2 regions of the Gracilibacillus sp. D59 genome follow, and region 1 is predicted to be linked to the other one. Evidence: riboswitches for the same ligand, from Rfam matches in the RefSeq annotation. Region 1 holds a riboswitch; the other holds the start of a gene.
The links. A riboswitch is a leader RNA that binds a small molecule or an ion and turns the genes downstream of it on or off. The one in region 1 is predicted to bind S-adenosylmethionine.
Positions count from the first base shown of each region.

Region 2: linked by a shared signal. The riboswitch ahead of ACTWP4_RS21660 (SDR family NAD(P)-dependent oxidoreductase) and the one ahead of sfnG (dimethylsulfone monooxygenase SfnG) in region 1 are both predicted to bind S-adenosylmethionine.

Region 1 is NZ_JBQQCK010000004.1:124,061-129,389, forward strand. Features, by position in the region: gene metA (homoserine O-acetyltransferase MetA) at 1-899, opposite strand, end outside; gene ACTWP4_RS08960 (YpjP family protein) at 1,074-1,667, opposite strand; gene ACTWP4_RS08965 (NADPH-dependent FMN reductase) at 1,769-2,323, opposite strand; gene sfnG (dimethylsulfone monooxygenase SfnG) at 2,356-3,438, opposite strand; SAM riboswitch class I at 3,570-3,676, opposite strand; gene ACTWP4_RS08975 (MBL fold metallo-hydrolase) at 3,847-4,671, shown strand; gene ACTWP4_RS08980 (MDR family MFS transporter) at 5,086-5,329, opposite strand, start outside.
Region 2 is NZ_JBQQCK010000020.1:4,552-9,880, reverse strand. Features, by position in the region: gene ACTWP4_RS21670 (MerR family transcriptional regulator) at 54-887, shown strand; gene ACTWP4_RS21665 (Na+/H+ antiporter NhaC family protein) at 1,204-2,505, opposite strand; gene ACTWP4_RS21660 (SDR family NAD(P)-dependent oxidoreductase) at 2,527-3,291, opposite strand; SAM riboswitch class I at 3,505-3,605, opposite strand; gene ACTWP4_RS21655 (PadR family transcriptional regulator) at 3,902-4,264, shown strand; gene ACTWP4_RS21650 (HAAS signaling domain-containing protein) at 4,251-5,252, shown strand.

The sequences.
Region 1 (5,329 bases):
TCAAAGGGTGTCTCTTGATAAACATAATAATTCAACCAATTAGAGATCAATATATTGGAATGTGTGCGCCAGCGTAATTTTGGTTTGCGCTTTGGATCATCATCCGGGTAATAGTTTTCCGGTATCATCGGGTTCAAGCCAGCAGCCGTGTCCCGATCATACTCTTTCTTTAATGTTAAAGCATCATATTCGGGATGGCCTGTAACAAAGATTTGTTTCCCATCTTTCGAGGCTATCATATACACCCTTGCTCGCTCCGATTCACTTAATATTTTCAGATTCGGGACTTTTTCAATATCTTCTTTTCGGATATCAGCATGACGGGAATGTGGCACTAAAAACTCTTCATCAAAACCACTGACTAACTTTTCCCGCGGATCATTAATTGTATGTGTATAAATACCTGATAATTTTTCAGGCATTATATACTTATCCACTCCATAGTGATAGTACAGTCCAGCCATTGCTCCCCAACAAATGTGCAAGGTAGAGGTTACGTTCGTCTTACTCCACTCCATAATTTGAGACAGCTCTTCCCAATAATTCACTTCTTCATAAGGTAATTTTTCTATTGGTGCTCCAGTGATAATTAATCCATCATATTTATTGGCCTTTACATCATCAATAGATTTATAAAACTGCTTCAAATGTTCTGTTGAGGTATTCCTAGATGTATGCGTGCTTGTATGCAATAATCCGACCTCTATTTGCAATGGGCTGTTCCCCAATAAACGTAATAAGTGTGTTTCAGTTTGTTGCTTCAATGGCATTAAATTTAATATTAATATTTTAAGAGGCCGAATGTCTTGTTTAAATGCCCGACTTTCATCCATAACAAAAATATTTTCTTCTTGTAACTTATTCTTAGCTGGTAATAAATCCGGCACTTTGATAGGCATTTTCTGTGACTCCTTTTTAATTATAATTCACTTAAATACAAAAAATTCACGATAAGACTTATTTTACCTATATTTCGACTTAAAATAAAGGGAAATGTTTTAAAATTCTGACATATTATATTTCTGCTATTATGGTAAAAAAGGATGCCTTTTAAACTTAAGGCATCCTAACTATTACGACATCCATTTTGGTGGTGTATCTTTCCCCCAATAAACTTCTCCTATTGAAATATGTTCTTCAAATTGATCGTCTTGTAAATGATAGTGGAATTGAAAATAATAACCGTCTTGCGGTCTTTTTAACCGATTTACATGAAACTTAGCAACATCTTCTTTTTCTTTTGCATTGTATAAATTAAAAATACGCTCACCGTATCCGGCAGAAGGCTTTTCGGCAACCATTAAGTATTGGCTTTCCTCTTCACCAATTTTTTCATACAATCCATCTAATACCATTTCAAGATTCGGTAAGACTACTTGATTTACATCATTATTCACTTTTGCCGAAATTTTTGTGCCTAATTTTGCTTGCACTTGCTCTTTAGCAAGATTGTTTAATTCTTGCAGATAAAGTTGACTAGAGTCTTCAAGAACGAGGTTTTTTTCTGTTATTGAATCTTCTATTTCAGCTTTTGGCCGGTCTTCACTTGGCTCTATGTCCTTTTTACCTACACCTACATCAGCGTCAATATAGATCGGCGGAACATATAAACCAAGTGTTAAGATTGTCACTAATAAAACGGTTAATTTTTTCATCCACATTTTCATCTCGATCGAACTCCCTCACATCGACTTACTAAAATTTTATCACGTTTTACTAATTTGTCCATACATGTAAAGGGCTTTTTCATTTTTTACATAAATTTTACTTATGTCTGTGCTAAACTTTGTCGTGGAATTTCTGGCTCTTCGGCACCAATCACTTCACTGTTAAGAGATTTACTTAATGTTACGACCGAATCACCTAGTTCATGTAACCGCTGTTTAATACCTTCATCGGCAAGCTGTTTATTCTTAAAATGATCGTTGTGTGCATATACATTACCAGGCAATGTATATGCTTTAAAATAACCGGCTAACGGTTTTAATTGATGTTCAATTGCCAAAAAATGATGATACGTCCCACCAGTTGCGATAAATGCCAGCACCTTCCCTCGCAACGCTGTGTTGGGAATAAGGTCAAATACATTTTTTAATGCACCTGGGATAGATCCTCGATAAATGGGAGTACCTACTATTAGCGCATCTGCTTCAACTATGTCATTAATTATTTTTTTCGAATCACCCTCGTATTCAGAGGGATCGCGACCATCACAAAAATCTAGCTGGTATTCCTTCAAATTTATCAAATTCACTTCTACATGATCATGATGACAACGAATATGGTCAACAGCTTCTTTCACTGTCAGTAACGTTTTAGACAACGGTGTCAAGCTCCCTGCAATGGCAGCTATTTTCATGAAAAGACACCAGCTTCCTTCAATTCTTTTTCTTTTTGTTTCACTAAAGGAATCACTTCTTCACCAAAACGTCTTAGATCTTCTTCATAGTGGAAGTGTCCTGTCAACACCAAGTCGACACCGATTTTCTTTAGTTCAATAATCCGATCCGACACTTGTTCTGGTGTACCGATCAGACCCGTTTTAAAACCATCATTATATTGGACAAGATCTTCTTTTGTTGAATTGGCCCACATACCTTCTTTTTGTTTCGTCGATTGTCCTGCTTCTTTTACTGCTTGTCGGAAGCCTTCCACTGCATCGTCATCTTTATGTGAAATGATATCACGTAATAATTGGACAGCTTCTTCTTCTGTATCTCGTACAATGGCAAAACCGTTCACAGCGAATTTTACTTCTCTTCCTTCTTTTTCCGCTAACTCTTTTACTATGTTAATTTGCTTTTCAAAACCTTCTAATGTATTCCCATTCATGAAATAGAAATCAGATACGCGGGATGCCATTTCTTTAGCTGCTTGTGAATTCCCGCCTTGGAAGATTGGAACATTAGCTTCTGGCTTTGGCTTCATCGGTGCATCATGAATGGAGTAATAATCCCCACTAAAGTTTGCCGGTTCTTCAGTAAACATAGCACGTAATACACGTATAAATTCTTCCGAACGCTCATAACGCTTATCATGATCGATCCACTCTTCACCATAGGCAGTAAATTCATCCTTCAGCCATCCACTTACAACATTTACAGCAGCACGTCCTTTTGTTACATGATCCAGTGTGGACAACATCTTAGCGTAAACTGCAGGGTGCCAAAGTCCAGGTAACACGGCAGCAATTAATTTTAAATTCTTCGTTACAGCTCCTAAAGCGGTCGCTAATGTTATTGCTTCTAGTTGTTTGTCCGCTCCATAACTAGCAAAAAAACGCGTTTGTAACAACGCATAATCAAATCCAACTTCTTCAGCAATTTGTGCATAACGTTTGTTCGCTTCAAAGCTCCAATCTGTTTTTTGTGGTAACTTTGATACTACTAAACCTCCACTAACGTTTGGTACCCAATAGGCAAATAATAAATCACTCATCTTTGCATGCTCCTCACTTTTTTTATTTTTTAAATACTTAACTACATTAAAAAAATCCTTCTCTTAAAGATAGAGAAGGATTCTACTATTGATTGCATCACGTGAATCTTAAAAACAATCGGCGTCGAATCTTCTCATCTTTGAATCAAAATTTGATCCTCTGAAATTGGCACCGGGCACATCTGTGCTGGTTGCCGAGGCTTCTTAGGGTCAGTCCCTCCACCTCTCTGGATAAGAAAATCTTGCGGTTTATTAAATTGTAAGTGAATTACTTGAATTTGTTACAACATCATATCATACAACTTCAAAAACGACAAGTAATTTTTTAAATTTTTCGACAATAGTATAATTCAGCACTTTTCACACCAAAATAAAGATAGCTTATGCTCAAATAAGGTGGGACAAACAATGGATCAAGAACATATCGATAAGTGGAAAGAACTTGAACATGATTTCGATCATGCAATACCAGAAGAGGTACTTCCAGATATAGCTTATTACCGAACTTTTATTGTTAATGTCGTCATGATCGGTGCACCTAATGAAGATTGGGTTTTAATAGATACTGGCACTCGAAAATATCATGATAGGATTCTTCATGCTTGTGAACATCGTTATGGCACCAAACCACCACAAGCAATTTTATTAACACACGGGCACTTTGACCATATTGGTGCTGCGAAGAAATTGGCTGAATACTGGCAGGTACCGATTTATATCCATGAAAATGAGATTGACTATGTCACAGGAAAACAAGAATATCCTCCAGGTGATCCAACCGTTGGCGGGGGAATGATCTCTTTATTATCGACGATCTTTCCGACTAAACCAGAACACTTAGAAGGACTTGTTTCTTCCTTGCCTACCGATGGCTCTATTCCTTTTCTAAAAGATTGGAAATACATTGAAACATTTGGACATACACCCGGACATATCAGTTTGTTTCGTGAGAAGGATAAATTATTAATTGCAGGTGATGCAATTTCAACAGATAAACCAGAGTCATCATGGGCTGTGTTTTTCCCTATTCAGCATGTTTACGGTCCACCTGCCTATTTTACACAAGATTGGCATGGGGCAGAGGAATCTGTTAAAAAATTGGCTGATTTAGATCCTGATATCATCATCGCTGGGCACGGTCTGCCAATGGAAGGCGAGACAATGAAAAAAGAACTGAGAAAACTAGCGGATAACTTTATCGAACAAGCTATTCCTAAACATAAGCGCCACTGATAGGTAATTATCTCATAAAGTCACTCGGTTTATATCGGGTGGCTTTATTGGATTTGTTGTTTAACTTAGTTTATTCAACAAATCTTCGTTCTCCTTGTTGGTTTTGTCGATTATCCTCGTTTATTCAACAAACCTTTGCTTACCCTTCTTAGATTTGTCGTTTATCTCGATTTATTCAACAAATCTTCGCTCTCCCTTTTTGGATTTTTCGTTTATCCTCGTTTATTCAACAAATCCTTGCTCTCTCTTTTTGGATTTGTCGTTTATCCTCGTTTATTCAACAAATCTTTGCTTACCCTTCTTAGATTTGTCGTTTATCTCGATTTATTCAACAAATCTTCGCTCTTCCTTTTTGGATTTGTCGTTTATTGACTCTGCACTAAGTTCTTAAAAAAAAGAGATTAGCCACTAAAACTAATCTCCTTCTTCCTCGTCGTATGGTTTCCTGTTTTTAATAAAAAAGGATAAAAATAACCCTATTAAGGTGATAATCGAAAGTACTAAAAAAGCTGTATTTGCGCCTGTTATCCCTGGATACGGTTTACCACTTTGTTCGGCAATTGACTCTGCCTGTGTTAGTACCGTTACGATGATTGCAGTTCCGACAGAGGCGGATACGTTACGCAATGTGTTATCCATTGCTGCACCGTGCGCAATA
Region 2 (5,329 bases), on a different contig from region 1:
AGATCATCTTATGGTATATAGTAACTATATAGTCAAGAGTGGAGAGATAAAAAATGAAGGAAAAAAATATTAAATATTTCACAACTGGTGAATTTGCGAAGCTATGTAAAGTAAACAAACAGACACTTTTTTATTACGATCAAATCGGACTTTTATCACCTGTATACAAAAATGAAAAAGGCTACCGGTATTATTCCATTCGCCAATTAGAGTTATTCACGGTCATTAGTTTGCTAAAGGATCTTGGCATGTCCTTACCAGATATTCGACGATATGTTGAACATAAATCACCTGAAAAATTTCTATCCATCATGTACCAACAGAAGGAAAAAGTAGCGAAACAACGAATGGAGATTGAAATGAAGGAGAAGATGATTGATGCACAGATTGAATTAATGAATACTGCATCAAATCTTAACTTTGATCAAGTTAAAGTAGAACGATTACCAGAACAAACATTTTATTTAAGTAAAAATATCGAAAATATTACGGATGAAGAATTCTTTGGGGTGTTCTCAGACTTTCTAGATGAATTGTACAAATACCATCTTGATACAGGACATCCTATAGGTGGCTTAACAAAACGCGAACAAATGTTGAAAGGTGAATTCACGAATTACAGTTATTTATATATTAAGCAACCACATCCAACGAAGGATAATCCCTATTTTAAAACAGTGCAAGGTGACTTTTTAATTGGCTATCATGTAGGAGAAGATAAAAAAATACATCATACATATGAACGACTATTGTCAGAATTGGATCGGTTAAATTTAGATATGGGTAATTATGCATTAGAAGAATATATTTATGACACAGTGGTAAAAGACAGTGAGGAACAATACGTCACGAAAATTATGATTCATGTCAATCGGAAAGAAAAGTAAATAAGAAAAGCGCAGAGCGCCCGCCTAGAAACGTAGCGACTGGAGCTAATCAACTGAGATAAAGGAATCACTGAGAAAAGCGAACCGATGATGACTTTCACCCAAGGGTATAAGGGCGACTAAGCCTCTGGCTTCACCAATCGGCAAGTCTTCTTTATCGTAGGCGATTCGTGAAGTCGCCTAGTTTTTGGGCGCTCGGAGCTAGACATCCGCGCAAATTTTATGCTTTCTTTACTTATAAAAGAAAGCTAACAAAATCGAATATAGGATTTTGTTAGCTTTTTCTTACACAATATTAGTATAGCCTTACTTTTCCTTATGAAATTGTTTTACTTTTTATTCGAGGAAATCCAATCAAAATCGCTACAATGCCACAAATACCTAGTAATACCGGATAGAAGGAATATGGCATGATGCTTAATGGAGATATGGAAGCAAGACCGGCAACGGCAAGCATCTGGCCACCATATGGTACGATACCTTGCCATGACGCAGCAAAAACATCAAGGATACTGGCCGATTTCCTCGGATCGATTTGATATTTGCTGGCAATGTTTTTAGCTAACGGACCAGTCATAATGATCGAAATCGTGTTATTGGCAGTACTGATATCTGCGACGCTGACAAGTCCAGCAATACCAAATTCAGCACCTTTTTTCGATTTAATCCGACTTGTAACAAAATTCAAGAGATAATCGATCCCGCCATTGTGCTGAACAATGCCAATTATTCCACCAATAAATAAGGCAACAATCGCGATATCTTCCATGTTGATAATCCCTTGAGAAGCGGCCTGAATTAAACTTGTTCCCGTATAAGATCCGTCGATCAAACCAATCACACCAGCTAAAATGATTCCGCCGGTTAATACTATTAGCACATTCACTCCTAGGATCGCAACTATTAATACGATAATGTATGGTAATACTTTTACAATATTATATGAATAGTCCTCCAATGCATTGACATGGCTGCCTGATGTAATAATCCATAAAATGATGGCAGTAATGATCGCACCAGGAAGTACAATGAAAAAGTTCGTCTTAAACTTATCACTCATCGACGTATTTTGTGTTCGTGCAGAGGCAATCGTTGTATCAGAAATCATGGATAAATTATCACCAAACATAGCCCCACCAATAACTGTAGCCATCGCTAACGCCATTGGTATATCAGTTTGTTCTGCAATTCCAATACCAATGGGTGCAAGTGCTACTACAGTACCCATCGAAGTCCCCATCGTAATGGAGATAAAACACCCAATTATAAATAGCCCTACCATTAATAGATTTGCAGGAAGAAGTGAAAGACCCAAGTTTACTGTTGCATCAACAGCACCCATTCCCTTTGCAACTTCTGAGAAAGCTCCTGCCAGCACAAAAATAATAACCATTAAAATAATATTTTCATGCCCGACACCTTTCGTAAACACTTCTATTCTTTTTGATAATTTTTCTTTATGATTCATGGCAATAGCTACCGCCGAAGCGATGACAACTGCTACATTAATAGGCATATTGGAAAAATCTTGTGTAATAATTCCAGTACCGATAAATAATAAAACAAATATAAGTAATGGTAATAGCGCGAATGCATTACCCTTTGACTGTTGTGTCACTCTTAATCCCCCTAAATAAAATTAGTGCATGGTCATGCCGCCAGTAACATTAATGGCTTGACCTGTCATATAGTCAGAATATGTTGAAGCTAGAAATATAACGACATATGCGACATCTTCTGGTGTTCCAGTTCTGCCAAGTGGTACCTGTGAGAAATCCTCTTCCTTAATCGCTTCTTTATCCAGCCCTCTTAATTTTCCACCGATAACTCGTTCTCTCTGTTTCATACTTGTTTCCACAATTCCTGGACATACAGCATTGACATTAATCTGGTCTTGTGCAAGCTCCAATGCCATCACTTTGGTCAATCCAATCACTGCATGTTTTGAAGCAACATAACTCCCCATTAACCGATAACCATTTTTACCAGCTTGTGAAGCTATATTGATAATTTTGCCGCCATCACCTTGATTCCTCATCTTTTTCGCCACGGTCTGACTAGATAATTGGACACCTTTGGCATTTACCTCCATAGTCTTGTCCCAATCTTCTTCTTTGATGTCGACAAAATAATCCATCGTAGAAATTCCAGCATTATTTACTAATATATCAACTTTGCCAAAATATGATATTACCTGATCAACCATCTTTTCTACATCGTTTTTATCAGTAACATCTGCCTGAATAAATAGCAAATCGTCTTCATTTCTATGGTGACTCTTATGAATATCAACAACTGCAACTTTTGCTTTAGAGTATCGTAAAGCATCGGCAATAGATTTACCAATACCATTTGCACCACCTGTTACGATTGCAACTTTGCCTGTTAGATCCATAGTAAACATGGGCTAACCTCCTATATAAAGTGAGACTATGATCAGTGTGGTTTTGCCCCCCACAGATCATTAGCGAAACTTACCAGGGTGTTAACGTTTGTTATCCCTAAACTTATCCTTGTGTTACTTGAAGTGGAGGTCTTACATACGGTTAGCACCGTGATAAAAATAAAAAAGACCACTTCCAAAAAAGAAGAGGTCAGTAAAATTCTTTATTCGCTCTTCTTATCTATTAGCTAATCGCTACTGGAATTGGCACATTGCTTATTAGAGCTGTTGCCGAGGTTTCGTAGGGCCAGTCCCTCCACCTCTCTGGATAAGAATATTATTCAATTGTGAAATACTATTAATTTACAATTAGAAGACGATAAAGTCAAGTATTTTAATTGGAATTGTTATATTTGAAGAAGATTCTTATATGTTCACTTAATGAAAATTCTTAATTATACCCTTGATATTATGAGTGCACATGAAGAAAAGAATTCTTGCGCCTGTTAGCTTCATACTGTCAAAACACTAACTATGTTATAAATATAATCAAATATTTTGAGGTAAACAACAATATGCACTTTACAATAGTGTGCGTCATACACTATACTGAATGTAGGAGTTGATAAACATGAATGACGCTAAAGGATATATGGATAAATTAATGCAAGAATTGCGCCGTGGTACGATTACGATTGGTGTGCTGAGTCAATTATCAGAACCTCAATATGGATATTCACTTGTTACCAGACTCGAAGAAAAAGGAATTCATGTAGAACCTGGCACACTTTATCCACTATTAAGAAGATTAGAAAAACAAGGGCTACTTGAAAGTAAGTGGGACACAAATGAAGCAAGACCACGTAAATATTACTTATTAAGTGAAACCGGAAAAGAAGTATACGAACTGCTGATCGTTGAATGGCAACATATCGTACAGAGCATGAGTAATGTTATTGACATTAAAGGAGGAAAAAAAGATGGAGATGATTGATCGTTATATTTATGCTGTAACACAGAAGCTCCCACAATCACAACGGGAGGATATTGCAGAAGAACTCCACAGTTTAATTGAGGATATGTTGGATGAACGAGTCCAAAGCAAGAATATTACGGATGATGATGTGGAAGAAGTATTGATGGAGTTGGGAAACCCTAGACTTTTAGCTCAGAAATATAGAGGCACCAAAAAATATCTAATTGGCCCTGAATTTTTTGATTCCTACATGTTGGTACTAAAAATAGCTTTAATTTCTACTTTCTCTGTTATACTTCTTACCTTTGTTATTAAAAGTGTTATTAATCCCGTTTCTATTCTTGATCATTTCGTTGAGTTTATTGTTGCACTTGTTACCGCTCTTCCCGCAGCTGTTGGTTGGACAACATTTGGATTTGCGATTCCAGACCATTTTGGGGAGATTAAATCAAAAGATTTAGAAATAGGAATGGAATGGAAGCCATCGGATTTAGCTCCTATTCCAGATAAAAAAAGACAAATCAAGTATTGTGAGCCGCTAGTAGGTATTGCATTTTATACCTTATTAATCATCATGTTTGTTTTTTCTAATGAATATTTGGGAATTTGGATTTTCCATGATGGATTCTCTGGTGTGGTTCCATTTTTAAATAGTGAAACATATAGTTCTTCCTTGCTTTTCATTATTCTAATTATGGGTATTGGTATAATAAAAGAATCTCTAAAGCTCGTTTATGGAAAATGGACATACAAATTAGTCATTAATACAGCACTTGTCAATTTAGTTTCGATTATAGCAGTATTTATGATGATTAATGGAAATGCATTTTGGAATCCAGATTTCATGCTTGAGCTTACACAAGCTGGATTAATTACTGAAAACAGTGACGGATATAGAACAGTAAGCGTGATCTGGGAACAATCTACATTATGGATTGTAGTACTCTTGGTGATTGGATTAATTTGGGATGTAGTTGATGGCTTGATTAAGGCAAACAAAAAATAAAGCAAAGTGCCACATTTTCACATATTGCATTATTGATTGTGCTTAGAACCAATCAATAATGTTTTTTGTTTTAGCCA